DNA from 4 places in the Paenibacillus amylolyticus genome. Region 3 is predicted to be linked to each of the others. Evidence: riboswitches for the same ligand, from Rfam matches in the RefSeq annotation. Region 3 holds a riboswitch; each other region holds the start of a gene.
The links. A riboswitch is a leader RNA that binds a small molecule or an ion and turns the genes downstream of it on or off. The one in region 3 is predicted to bind cyclic di-AMP.

Region 1 (3,127 bases), 1.5 Mb from region 3:
TAAAAAAAGCATGGGTGCATTCGCCAACAAATTGTGGCTCAAAATCATCTCATGGGTCATTGCCGCGATTATCGTTGTGCTGAATGTATATCTGATCATTCAGACGATTCGGTTATTCTAATCTCATTTTAATTGGCTAAATACTAAAAAGGCTGATCAACTCCGGTATTTTATACCCAGTTGATCAGCCTTTATTGTTGCAATACAGCAACATGTTTCCTTTTATAGTAAAACTCAAACTCCAATAAACAACCATCTGCATCTAATCCTGATTTGGTATCAATAACGGCAAGAGTTGATCCAATGAATCAACGGTCCAATCCGCACGTTTGTCATCCGATAGTTCTGGCTGGAATCTTCCGTAACCCTGCATAATTCGAATCGTACGCATGCCCAGCTTCCGAGCAGGTATAATGTCGTTATCGATCCGATCGCCGATCATGACGGCTTCCTCCGGTTCACAACCGGCCTGCTTCAAGGCCACAGCGTATAACTCAGGGTCTGGCTTAGACACTCCTTCTTCAGCCGAACATGCCAGAACATCAACATACTTCCGCAAGCCATAGCTTTCCAGTCTCTCTTCCGTTCCAGGACTCTGATTGGCAATAATGCCAATGCGATAATGCCGTGACAACTGCTGAAGAACGGAATCCGCTGAAGGAAAAGGACGTTCAAGATCTTTTTGAAACTTCAGCTTGTCCTGAATCTGTTTCTGATGCCCCTCGTCTTCAACGAATGTGCGAATCGCCACTCTCATAGGCCATTGCTCATATTTTCGGTAACAACTCGCGAACAGTTCGCGTACCGCCTCAATTGTCACCGGATACCCCAAAGCACAAGCTTCACGGACAAACTGTCCGATAATATCATCAACCGGCTCCCATTCATCCACCAGCGTATCTCCAACATCAAAAAACAACCATTTCAATCCACCTACATCCGGCACGCCAATTCCTCCTTGTAAGCATAAAAAAGAAGACTCACCATCCTGCATGAGTCTCCTCAAACTTCCGTTTATCGATACATTCAATTATAACAGGCACCTTACACCTGAGCAATCACAAGCTATGGCATTAACCATTGAGGAGAAAGCCAACTTCCCCATTGAGCGAATATACAATCCGGTCTGCGCCCATGCCCCGATAGATGCCCTTAGGATGACTCTGCTCCGTAATGACGCACAGGGATTTCGATGTCCATGAACGGCAGATCTGTAAATAACGACAGGTCAGATTCAGGCTGTTCTCGAAAATAAACACGTTGCCTACGCTGCCCTGCGGCAAAAACCATTTTTGAGCTGCAGCCGTATTCATGCGAATGACATGTTCTACTCCGATTCTACGGAGTCTTCGCTCTTCCCCTGCACTGTTGGTTAGAACGGCAAACGGCATTTTTTTGTACATCAGCAATTTGATAAATTTACGTCCTGCTTCATTTGGAGCAGTCACTAAGATCATCTCAGTATCCATCATTCGTTCCTCCCTTGGCGTGAAAAGACAACAAAAAAGAAGCGTGGGGGACCAAGGCCTCCCGAACGCTTCTTAAATAACCCATGGCGAAAACACCATGAACCAGCGTACGGCTTGTTGCCTCTCCCTTTAACGCTTACGAGGTTAGCTGACGGATTCGGGCGCGAGAGTCGCCCTATTTCCGGCTGTCACCGGAAAATTCACCCCATGAATGCCCACTGTCCTGGACAGCGCATTCCGTTGGTTCCCCCGTTTCCCATTCATTAATGAATGGAAACTCAGCGATTAAAACATCGTTCGTATATCTTAAGGTAAGATCGAGCGATATTATCGTTTGTTTCGTTTTTCAAGTACAATTTAGTTTAAATTGAAATTACGTTATGAATCATACACCCGTGCCATGTCGGTGTAAAGTCCGCCCAGATCACCAAATCGGCAGATTTTTGCCAATTCCTATCCATAATAACGCTTACAACAAAGTTATACTCTATCTATCTCTTCAAGGCTATCTAATTCTCACTCTGGCGTAAATCACTTCGCAATTCATTCACGTATTCTGCACAACTTGCCTGTTTTGATTCTTTTAACACCATATTAGTTTTGCAATATTTAATTGCAACCAATATAATAGAAGATATAAGAGTAAATAAATGGAGGCGATTTAGATGACAGTCTACGATTACAAAGTGAATACCCTTCGCGGTCAAGAAGTTGAAATGTCCGACTACCGTGACAAAGTGCTCCTGATTGTGAATACGGCAAGCTCATGCGGCCTTACCCCTCAATTCAAAGGTCTGCAAGAATTGCAAGACAAATTTCAAGATGCTCCATTTGAAGTTCTTGGTTTCCCAAGCAACCAGTTTGCACAGGAAAAAGGATCTTCCGACGATATTGCCGAGTTCTGTCAGATGAATTATGGCGTGAGCTTCCCCATGTTTGAGAAAATTGATGTGAACGGTTCAAGCGCTCACCCTCTTTTCCAACACCTTAGCACAGAAGCTCCTGGCCTGCTCGGCTCCAAAGCAATCAAATGGAATTTCACCAAATTCCTGGTGAATCAGAACGGACAGGTCATTAAACGTTATGCTCCCAAAACAACACCGGACAAGATTGAAGAAGATATCAAGAATTTGCTGCAAAAATAATACACAGGCCACCCGTAGCCGGTAGGTAGAGCAACATTCCTCCGGTAATGGATGGCCTTTTTTCAACCCAGATGTCATACTGTTCGAAAAAGACAAAAAAAGCAGCTTCCCATTAATGGAAAGCTGCTTTTTAATCGTTCATATGATGCGGTCGAGAGGACTCGAACCTCCACGGGCATACGCCCACTACCCCCTCAAGATAGCGTGTCTGCCATTCCACCACGACCGCATGTCGTAAATAATCGGCAACAGAATTGATTATACCGGGTTCAGAACTAAAAGTAAAGTATTTTTTAATACTTCTTTTTCAGCTAGGCATTTTCATCAAAAATCGCATAATCTCGTCATCATTACCCATGAACTGCATATGATTAGATTTGATCCCCTCTCTTTAGGTAAGAGCCGATCTTGTTGGTTCATTTATATATAGTCCTTCCTTATATATAGTCCTCCCTGCACTTCGCAAAATAAATAACACAATAAGTTATATAAAATAACACAAATATTAAATCC
Region 2 (3,127 bases), 2.2 Mb from region 3:
CGCGTCTGCCAATTCCGCCACGACCGCATATTGTATCTCCGTCATCCATATCGGCGACAAGAAATAATATATCATGCGTAATCTATCATGTCAACACTGAAAATAATAACAATAAAGCCCGAATCAGACGTCCATGTCGATTCGGGCTTTACCTTTAACTGCTGCTAATAGTTTGGTTCATTAATACGGAAGCATACTACAAATTACAGCTTGGAAGGCCAGTTGCCATACCATGCATAACCGCCTCTTCTTTCTTTATCAATATCACTTAATTTGTATTTAACTACCCCGTCACGACCAATAAAGATTGGTTTATCCGTTCCGATCTCATAGAAGCGTGCCCAAATTGGTGCAGCTTTGGAATCAGCGATAATTTTACTATCTCCATTAGCTCTTTCATACTTGTAACCCGTAATTTTCACTTTGTTAAACCAAGCCTCCGCTCCTTTAATGGATGCGGTAATTTTAGCGTTAGCAGGTCTGGTTTTCAGAAATTTAACAATCGTTACACTCTCTCCAGCTGTCAGCGATGGCACTTCGTAGATTCTTGCGCTCGCTGGTTTAAGAGAGCTGGAATCATGTTGTTGTCCCCATGCTGTCAGCTTACCACCTGAAACGACCTGTGTATTCAGAATCGCCTCCACACCTTTGGCAACTGAATTTTTACTGCGGTTAGCAAGTGTACTGTCGATAAATGAGAAATCACCTTTGCGTGCTGCTACTTCATCCAGCATGATCATTACATTAATCATGGCATCATCATTGTAAGTGATGTGCTTGTGGTATCCGGAGCTTTGGTAAACTTGTGGCCATCCGCCGTTTGAATACTGCATGTTGATCAAAAAGTTAATTCCTTTGATTGCAGCTGTGGAGTAACGCGGATCATTTGTCTTTTTAAATTCCTTCGCCAATCTTCTAATTTCTGAGTATGTAGCCTTGTTGTCTATCGTGGACTTTGCCCACTCTCCACTTGTCTGTTTATAATCTTTTCTCCAACCTCCATCCGGCAGCTGGTTCTTAAAAATATCAGAAATACTCGCTGTAGTACCCGACGCATCTGCAGCAGATACCGTCCCTACAGGGAGAACTGCCATTCCAACTACTGAGAACACCATCGTACATGCCAGGACAAAAGTAATTATTTTCTTCGCTTTCAAATGTAACACTCTCCTATGTTCGTTTTTATAAATCTTCCACTTCTACTTTACGTATGATATACGCCCCAAACCTCCTTTATTTGTATTTATCGCATAATAAAATCAATTTTCATCCAATATGTGGATTGGATAATCAGATAATATGCAAAAAATCGATTTTTGTCAATATATGCAACTTAATGAATATAATCTCTCTAATTCTACATAACGGGATAGTCCTTTTAACTCATGACAAACCTATTTATTTATCCAAATTCGTCTTAAACGAACCAATAATGACGTTTTTGTCATGAATGATACCCAAACTTGATCCCTTCTTTCATATAAAAACCTTAATTCCGCTAACATTGAGGTATTACGAAGGGTTTTAAATGGGTTTGACAATTACGCATTTATGCAATATAGTTTCAAATAGTTACAAAAACTTAATTATTCATTGCCGAGTTTCATGTTTGAAAACGGGGGAACCAATTTGGGTGAATTATTCTTATACATAGGAAATATAGGGAACCTTCTACCGAACCCTTAGCTAACTCCGTAGGCATCGAAGGGAGAACATTGATTTTGAAAAAACTGATTATCTCCATTTTTGGAGCAGCTGTATTATTTACATCCGGGGCAACAAGCACAGAGGCAAGCAGTATCAACTCCGTAGTGAACAACATGACAGGTATTCCTTACAAATGGGGTGGCACAACTGTAGCCGGCTTCGACTGTTCTGGTTTTATGAGATATCTTTTCAACAAATACAGCATTGAATTACCACGTACTTCGCAGCAGCAAGCCAAAGCAGGTACTCCCGTATCCAAGAGCAATGTTCGGACAGGTGATCTGGTGTTCTTTAATACAACAGGCAAAGGCATTTCACATACAGGTGTATATATCGGCGGCGGACAATTCGCTCATGCCTCCAGCAGTAAAGGTGTAAGCATCACGAAGTTATCGAATCCATACTTCAATGATCGTTATGTAACAGCACGTCGGGTAACTGGACAGTTTATGTATGATAAAATGTTAGGTAAAATGTGATTCACATACAAAAAGGCATCGGTTATTAACCGGATGCCTTTTTTGCACTTAAAAATGTATGTTGCATTGCTTACTAATGCAGCGCCTTCTGCACTCGCATCGCACCCTGAGACAGGGCATGTCCTCCACCAACAGCTCCAGCCACGGCTACGGTCTCCATAATCTCCTGATCTGTTGCTCCCTTGGCACGGGCTTCTTCTACATGGTAGAAAGTACATACCTCATTGTTGGCGAATAATCCAATGCCAAGTGCAATTAGCTGTTTTGTCTTCGCATCAATCACGCCAGGTTGGAAGCATTCTCCGGTAAACTCATGATACGACTTCACCACACCTGGCAGCACATCGCTTAATGCTCCAATCTGATCCTTGTAGGCATGAACTTTATCATTCATCAATGTCATGGCTTGTAGCACACCCTCTCGGCTATAGTTACAGATCTTCCTCACTGTACCTATCTTCTCTCCCGAGTGAGCCAATTATGCCAAGAAATCATGGTAATTCCAAACATTTAACGCTCATGGCTCTGCCATAATTATAAGCTGTTACTCACTAAGTGGACTCTGGCGCGGCTCGCTGAACAGCTGATAGCTGTAACCTCGGTCCAGCTTAACGACACGTCGATTCTGACGACGGATAAGTACCTGCTCGCCATCCCAGGCAACCACAATGCCCTTCACGTCGTTCGATTCCAGCTCGTCCCGTACGACTCTAACTTTCTCACCTGACAGACGCAGGGCGTCCAATTCTGTATCACTAATCATCTTCATGGCTCCTATATTTCAAATTTATTTACAAAAAGAGACCTAAATGAAAAGTCATTTAGGTCTCACGTGACTGTATTGGACTGTCATGTCATTCGAAATTATGTCCCGACTGAAAGTTACCGCTGCGCGTGCTCTTTGCTGTCGTTCTTCTCGAACCAAAAATCAAGCACTTTGG
Region 3 (3,127 bases):
CAATCGGCCGTCATCCCACTGCTCCTTCGCTATCCAGATGCTGATGCCGGTGAGCTGAGTACACTTTTGTTCAAAATGGAAAGTCAACTTAACCTGTCTACCCATCCGGAGGTTCATCGTTATCTATGGATTCTCGGGGGCATGCTGCTGGTTCGCATGTTGATCAGCCCCCTCATTCAGGCAGGACTGCTCTACTCACTTCAGCACTTTAATTCTACAGAAGAGCGCATTCCCTTTGTCCGCGGAATCAAAAATCTGTGGAAACCGATGCTGCTGCTCCACACCATACGTACATTATTGATACTTCTGCCCGCCTACTGGCTCATACCGAAGCTCTACTCGATTCTCATGGACGGATTTCATTCCCTTCAATTACTTTTACCTGGCATACCTTATGTTGCTGCCTGGATTGTATATGGTTGGATCATCCACCATGTCATACTCTATATGCAGTTCGGTGTTTCGGCACCAGAAGGAGAAGGCGGGGCTCACGGTACCCTCAAAGCACTCTGGATTGCACTGCGTCATCTCATCGCTGTAATCGGCATTGCATTACTGCTGGGCGGAGTACACCTGCTCGTCTTTGGGGCATTCACTACAGCCTCATGGTTATTAACTGGACTGACCGGACTTATACTACAACAGACGTATCCACTTGCCAGATGTCTATTGAGTCTGTGGAAAATATGCAGCCATTTCCGATTATGGCAGTCCAAAATATCCAAAGGCGAGAGCAGATAGTTTAAAAATTGTTACCATCACATGTTAAACTCATGGCCTAATATGTACTTATAAATAGGCAAACCTCAACCTTTCCCCGTCAAAGGTCGAGGTTTTTTTTGCTAAATTTGTTGCTAAACGTTGCCAAAGCCGTACTCCTCTGTTACAATAATCGCAGTGAGTTTTTAGTAACAACTTTGTAATCTTTACATTCATATTTGTAACTACTTAAAATTAAATCGTCATTTCTTGATTTCGCAGGTGCATAACTAGCATAGCCAAATTCCTGGCACCTGGGAAGCGGGGGAACCAGTTATGGGTGAATTGATCTTGCTACAGAGGGATCATAGGGGACCTTCAACCGAATCCTTAAGCTAACCTCGCAGGCATTGGAAGGGGAATATCTCTTGTTCAAGAAGAAATTAACCGCAGCTGTACTTAGCATCACATTCGCTTTATCGCTTGGTGCAGGTAGCGCATTCGCAGATTCAAAGATGGACACAGTAATTGATTCAGCAATGGGAACTACATACAAAAGTGGGGGAACAACGCTTAACGGCTTTGATTGCTCCGGATTTACCCGGTATGTATTCGACAAGTTGGGTATTGATTTGGCACGCCAATCCAGTTCCCAATTCGACATGGGCGATTCCGTATCCCGCATGGAGATGAGAGCTGGCGATCTGGTGTTCTTTAATACAACAGGTAAAGGCGTGTCCCATGTAGGAATCTTTGTAGGGGATGGAAAGTTCGCACACTCCTCTTCTTCCAAAGGCGTTACGATCAGTGCATTGAGTGAAAACTATTGGGCCAATCGTTATGTTGGCGCAAAACGGATTATGAGCACGGACGCATATGAATCACTGGCCCTTGACTAGGGACAAGCTGAGCAACATGATGCTGTAACCATTAACCATATTGGAACGAAGCAAGAAGCATAACAGAACCGCCCGGTACATTCTCCGCAGGAATGTATCCGGCGGTTTTTTTGTGCTTCAATCCTTATTCATGTTGCAAGTTATACTCGGGGCATATCCTGCGACATCAACAGGTTCATTTTGCGTTCGTTCGTCCGTGCCCTTATGATGTTTTTACCCATCCCGTTATAATATAAACGAAATTACCGGAACTTTTGTTTCATTTTTTTTCTTGGGAAGGAAGACTTGCTAAATGAACATCTCTTTTGTAGAGTGGACAAAGAGTTCTGTTTCAAGGAAAGGAGCATGCAGGTGTATGAAGGAAACCCCTGTGACGTTTCACGTTGTACCCATGCGAGAAGAACATGCGGAGCTTATCTGCAGTTGGCAGTATGATCCGCCTTACAATATCTACAGCTGGCTCCCCTGGGAGCAGATGAAAGCTCTGGAAGTGGAATTCGGAGATGCACAGCTGCGGCAGGAGCAATATGCGATCGTCCTGGATCAGAACGATCGTATATGTGGGTTTGCTCAATACTTCCCACTTCAAGGGGTAACCCGGATTGGCCTTGGCATGCATCCAGAGCTGTGTGGTCAGGGTCAAGGGACAGCTTTTGTCACTGCCATTGTACAAGAAGCTATTCGCCGAAATCCCACGAATGAGATTGATCTGGAAGTACTCACTTGGAATGCTCGTGCCATTCAAGTCTATCTGAAGAGTGGATTTGTCACCCAGGATACATACGAACGACAGACCCCCAGCGGCTTGAAGCCCTTTCACTGTATGGTTTATGAAGGGCCTCGCGGTTAGAATCCATTGCAAAACAACCAAATTTGCCCCTTGTTATGTGATTAGTTCAAAAAATTCCCACAAAATGCTATGATGTCAGTACAGGTTCCGTTATAATGATATGGATAGTTTCAGGTTAGATGATCTTTCATTCTGGAGGGGACATAAGGGATGCACAAATGGATCATGAGCGGAGTATTTTTTGCAGCATGCGCTTTAGCTATTGTTTTAATGTTTACGCTTCCAGGGAAAGAAGAAGTAGCTGAAGAAGCCAAGCCAACCATGCCGGAAGTAACATTGGATGCCGGACAAGCTGAAGCACTGGTCAAAGCCAATTGTATCTCCTGTCACGGGGATCAGCTTCAAGGTGGCGTAGGACCTGCTCTGGCCAACATCGGCAGCCAGGATGATCTGGAGAAGATCTATTCTACGATTGTCAAAGGTAAAGGTGGTATGCCTTCCTTCAAGGGCAAACTGCAGGACGAAGAGATTGCAAATATCGCCATGTGGCTGTCAGAGAAGAAATAATCTCTGCACACGCATAACAAAGAGGCGCTTAATCCCCTTTTCGGAGAATAAGAGCCTCTTTGTTATATCAATTATTAAGCCTCTGCGGCATGCTCAGCCAGGAAGGCCTCAACTTCACGTGCGGACGGCATCCCGGACTGGGCGCCGAGCTTTGTCACGGATAACGCGGCCG
Region 4 (3,127 bases), 3.1 Mb from region 3:
TTATTCAACGTTTGGCGGGATATACGCCCAAGATGATTCGGCCACCTTATGGAGACATTAATGAAGAACAGCTGAGATGGGCTGCCAAACAACACTATAGCATTGTGAACTGGAACGTAGACTCCCTGGACTGGAAAGGCCTTTCAAAGGAACAAGTGAAAGATAACATCCTGTCTGCCGTGAAACCTGGCTCCATCGTTCTGCAACATGCTGGAGGCGGTGTAGGATCAAATCTGAACGGTACGATTGAGGCTCTGCCTGAAATTATTGAGGAACTACGTAAACGGGGATATGAACTGGTCACTTTGGACGAAATGCTGGGATTGCCAAAGGCCAAAGATTAGGATGACCGTGATAACAAATAATGAGAATATTAAAAGGGTGCTGTTCAATCGCGAATTAGCGACTGGCAGACACCCTGTTTGAATTCATTTTAAATGTTATTTTCTCTCTACTTCAGAATGTACAGCTCGATATCCTGAAAACCAAATGAGCTTACAGACTGTTTGCTACCCGGGATAAAGATATCAATCCGGTGACCCTTGATTGCACTGCCCACATCACGTGCTGTGGCTACAAAAGCTTGTTTTGGCAATCCTGGATGGCTGTGACCAGTTACCAGTACTTTAGTTCCAAGTGGAATCACACTTGGATCAACTGCAATCGTACCCAGTTCAAGGTCATTCCCGAAATAATCGACTGCACCCCAGCCTCCATTTTCAGACGGATCTGCAGAGTATGCCGTTGCTTTTACGTTCACAGCTTTGCTGTAATCGAATGTCTTACCCCAGGCTTGAACCACTTTGTTATCTGCGTTAACGTCCAAACTTGCTGTGGTAACCGTTTTGGCTGGGGTCTTGCTCTCCGTTGCCGCAGCGGCTGCAACATTGTTTGCCTTACCGGGAATCGTAATTTTCAAACCACCATAAATGTTGTAAGCCGAAATGTCGTTGTTTGCTTTAACCAACGTGTTGAGTGCTACTCCATATTGTTTTGATAAGGTGTAGAAGGTATCCCCTTCTTTGGCCACATGAACTGAATCGGCGTGAGCCGGAACGGCTTGAATGAGCATTGCTGTTGTCATTAATGCTACTGCTGTTTTGGCTATACGTTTCTTGTTAATCATGGTCTTCCTCCCTCATTGTGCCTGCGAAGTTAGTTGTCGGATTCGGATGAGGAGCCCACCCTATAGGTTATTCGTTACATTTGAAACGTTATGTACCCAATTCACCCCAAGCAGTGTGCCGTAGATCTTCCCCCTGCACAATCTGCATCGTTACATCCCCCGCACTCCCTGTCCGGAAGTTTCGGCAGAGTTCAATATATCACAATTTTGTAACCTGAACTTGTAGTAATTCTTACCAAATGGTTTTTAGCATGTAAGCATTTGTAAGAATACTGGTTAATTCAGAAAATTTGGTTGACCCGATTCCTTTACATTTGGTAACAGAATAGTTACTTTTCCGAATCCATACGTCATTATTATCCATAAAAAATAGCGTTACCGACTCGAAGTCAGTAACGCTATTTGATCACATCGTTTAGAGTACTTTCGCAAGAAAATCACGTGTACGTGAATTTTTGGGTGCTCCAAACACCTCATCAGGTGTTCCCTCTTCCACAATAACCCCGCCATCCATGAACAGGATTCGGTCTCCCACTTCACGTGCAAAACCCATCTCATGTGTTACGATGACCATCGTCATCCCGCCTTCTGCAAGACGTTTCATGACATCCAGCACTTCGCCGACCATCTCAGGGTCCAGTGCCGACGTAGGCTCGTCAAACAGCATCACATGCGGCTGCATGGCCAATGCTCTAGCAATGGCGATCCGCTGCTTCTGTCCACCAGACAGCTGATTCGGGAATGTATCTTTTTTATCGTACAAGCCCACGGTGTTAAGCAGATCAGCGGCGATTTTCTCCGCTTCCTGAGTGGATTGTTTCTTCACTCTAATTGGAGCAATCGTAATGTTTTGCTCTACCGTTTTGTGTGGGAACAGGTTGAAGTGCTGGAACACCATGCCCATTTTCTCACGAGTTGCGTTAATGTTATGCTTGGGGTCCGTGATTGACACGCCTTCAAAATCAATCTCTCCTGAGGTAGGCTGTTCCAGCAGATTCAAACAACGCAAGAAAGTACTTTTACCTGAACCGGAAGGACCGATGACCACGACAACCTCACCTTTGCCAATCGTCACGTTTATGCCCTTAAGCACATCGTTATTTCCATAAGATTTGTGTAATTGTCTAACGTCTATCACTTGCACTCAACTTCCTTTCCAGTCGTCCCAGCAGCTTGGACAAAATGAACGTCATTACAAAGTAGATGGCTGCTGCAATCAAAAATGGACTCAAGCCTTGGTACGTAATGTTCTTGACTACACTTGCCTGATACATAATATCCACCATACCGATAACTGAGATAATAGAGGATTCTTTAATGATAGTTATGAATTCATTACCGATCGCTGGTAATACAGCTTTGAAGGCTTGTGGCAATATGATATAACGCATCGCGGCGCCTCTTCCCATACCTAATGAACGCGCTGCCTCCAACTGACCACGATCCACACCTTGGATACCTGCACGGAAAATCTCCGCCAGATACGCACCACTATTAATGGAAAGCGTGATAATACCTGCCTGAAGGGCAGTGAAGTTAATGCCAAAGCTCAGGGAAAAACCATAGTAAATAATCATCAATTGTACCAGCATCGGTGTGCCACGGATCACTTCAACGTAAGCCGTACCGATCCAGCGCAAGATTGCAGCGTCATGCAAACGGAACAAACAGATGATCAATCCAATAATTACCCCGAAGATAACCCCAAGTGCAGACAACAGAAGTGTGTATCCTACACCTGTAGCATAGAAACTTTTGTACTCCCAGAATACTTGGAAAATATTTTGTGATTTGTTCGCTTTATCCGCCATCAAGAGGCTGGCGTCCGTCACCATCTGATTGATTTTATCTTCACTTTTCAGTCGCTCCAGTGTTCCATTTACTGCAGCTAGCAGCTCGGTATTACCTTTACGAATCCCAATTGCCGCTTCTGCTTGCTCTTCGTCCGGAACAGCAGCAGCAAGTCCAATGATATCGTCCAGATAACCTACAGCAACGGTA

Region 1: linked by a shared signal. The riboswitch ahead of V6668_RS07255 (hypothetical protein) and the one ahead of V6668_RS00530 (C40 family peptidase) in region 3 are both predicted to bind cyclic di-AMP.
Region 2: linked by a shared signal. The riboswitch ahead of V6668_RS10600 (C40 family peptidase) and the one ahead of V6668_RS00530 (C40 family peptidase) in region 3 are both predicted to bind cyclic di-AMP.
Region 4: linked by a shared signal. The riboswitch ahead of V6668_RS17520 (3D domain-containing protein) and the one ahead of V6668_RS00530 (C40 family peptidase) in region 3 are both predicted to bind cyclic di-AMP.

Annotation. Positions count from the first base shown of each region.
Region 1 covers NZ_CP145892.1:1,633,268-1,636,394, reverse strand. The annotation lists gene V6668_RS07265 (Nramp family divalent metal transporter) at 1-121, shown strand, start outside; gene V6668_RS07260 (HAD family hydrolase) at 263-946, opposite strand; gene V6668_RS07255 (hypothetical protein) at 1,074-1,472, opposite strand; cyclic di-AMP (ydaO/yuaA leader) riboswitch at 1,588-1,763, opposite strand; gene V6668_RS07250 (glutathione peroxidase) at 2,135-2,614, shown strand; tRNA gene V6668_RS07245 (tRNA-Leu) at 2,761-2,843, opposite strand.
Region 2 covers NZ_CP145892.1:2,330,023-2,333,149, reverse strand. The annotation lists tRNA gene V6668_RS10610 (tRNA-Leu) at 1-27, opposite strand, end outside; gene pelA (pectate lyase) at 204-1,166, opposite strand; cyclic di-AMP (ydaO/yuaA leader) riboswitch at 1,585-1,716, shown strand; gene V6668_RS10600 (C40 family peptidase) at 1,722-2,186, shown strand; gene V6668_RS10595 (carboxymuconolactone decarboxylase family protein) at 2,260-2,589, opposite strand; gene V6668_RS10590 (hypothetical protein) at 2,731-2,949, opposite strand; gene V6668_RS10585 (hypothetical protein) at 3,069-3,127, opposite strand, start outside.
Region 3 covers NZ_CP145892.1:107,900-111,026, reverse strand. The annotation lists gene V6668_RS00535 (hypothetical protein) at 1-741, shown strand, start outside; cyclic di-AMP (ydaO/yuaA leader) riboswitch at 987-1,124, shown strand; gene V6668_RS00530 (C40 family peptidase) at 1,128-1,598, shown strand; gene V6668_RS00525 (GNAT family N-acetyltransferase) at 1,954-2,448, shown strand; gene V6668_RS00520 (c-type cytochrome) at 2,599-2,955, shown strand; gene rbsK (ribokinase) at 3,030-3,127, opposite strand, start outside.
Region 4 covers NZ_CP145892.1:3,946,906-3,950,032, forward strand. The annotation lists gene V6668_RS17515 (polysaccharide deacetylase family protein) at 1-344, shown strand, start outside; gene V6668_RS17520 (3D domain-containing protein) at 452-1,126, opposite strand; cyclic di-AMP (ydaO/yuaA leader) riboswitch at 1,129-1,323, opposite strand; gene V6668_RS17525 (amino acid ABC transporter ATP-binding protein) at 1,542-2,264, opposite strand; gene V6668_RS17530 (ABC transporter permease subunit) at 2,251-3,127, opposite strand, start outside.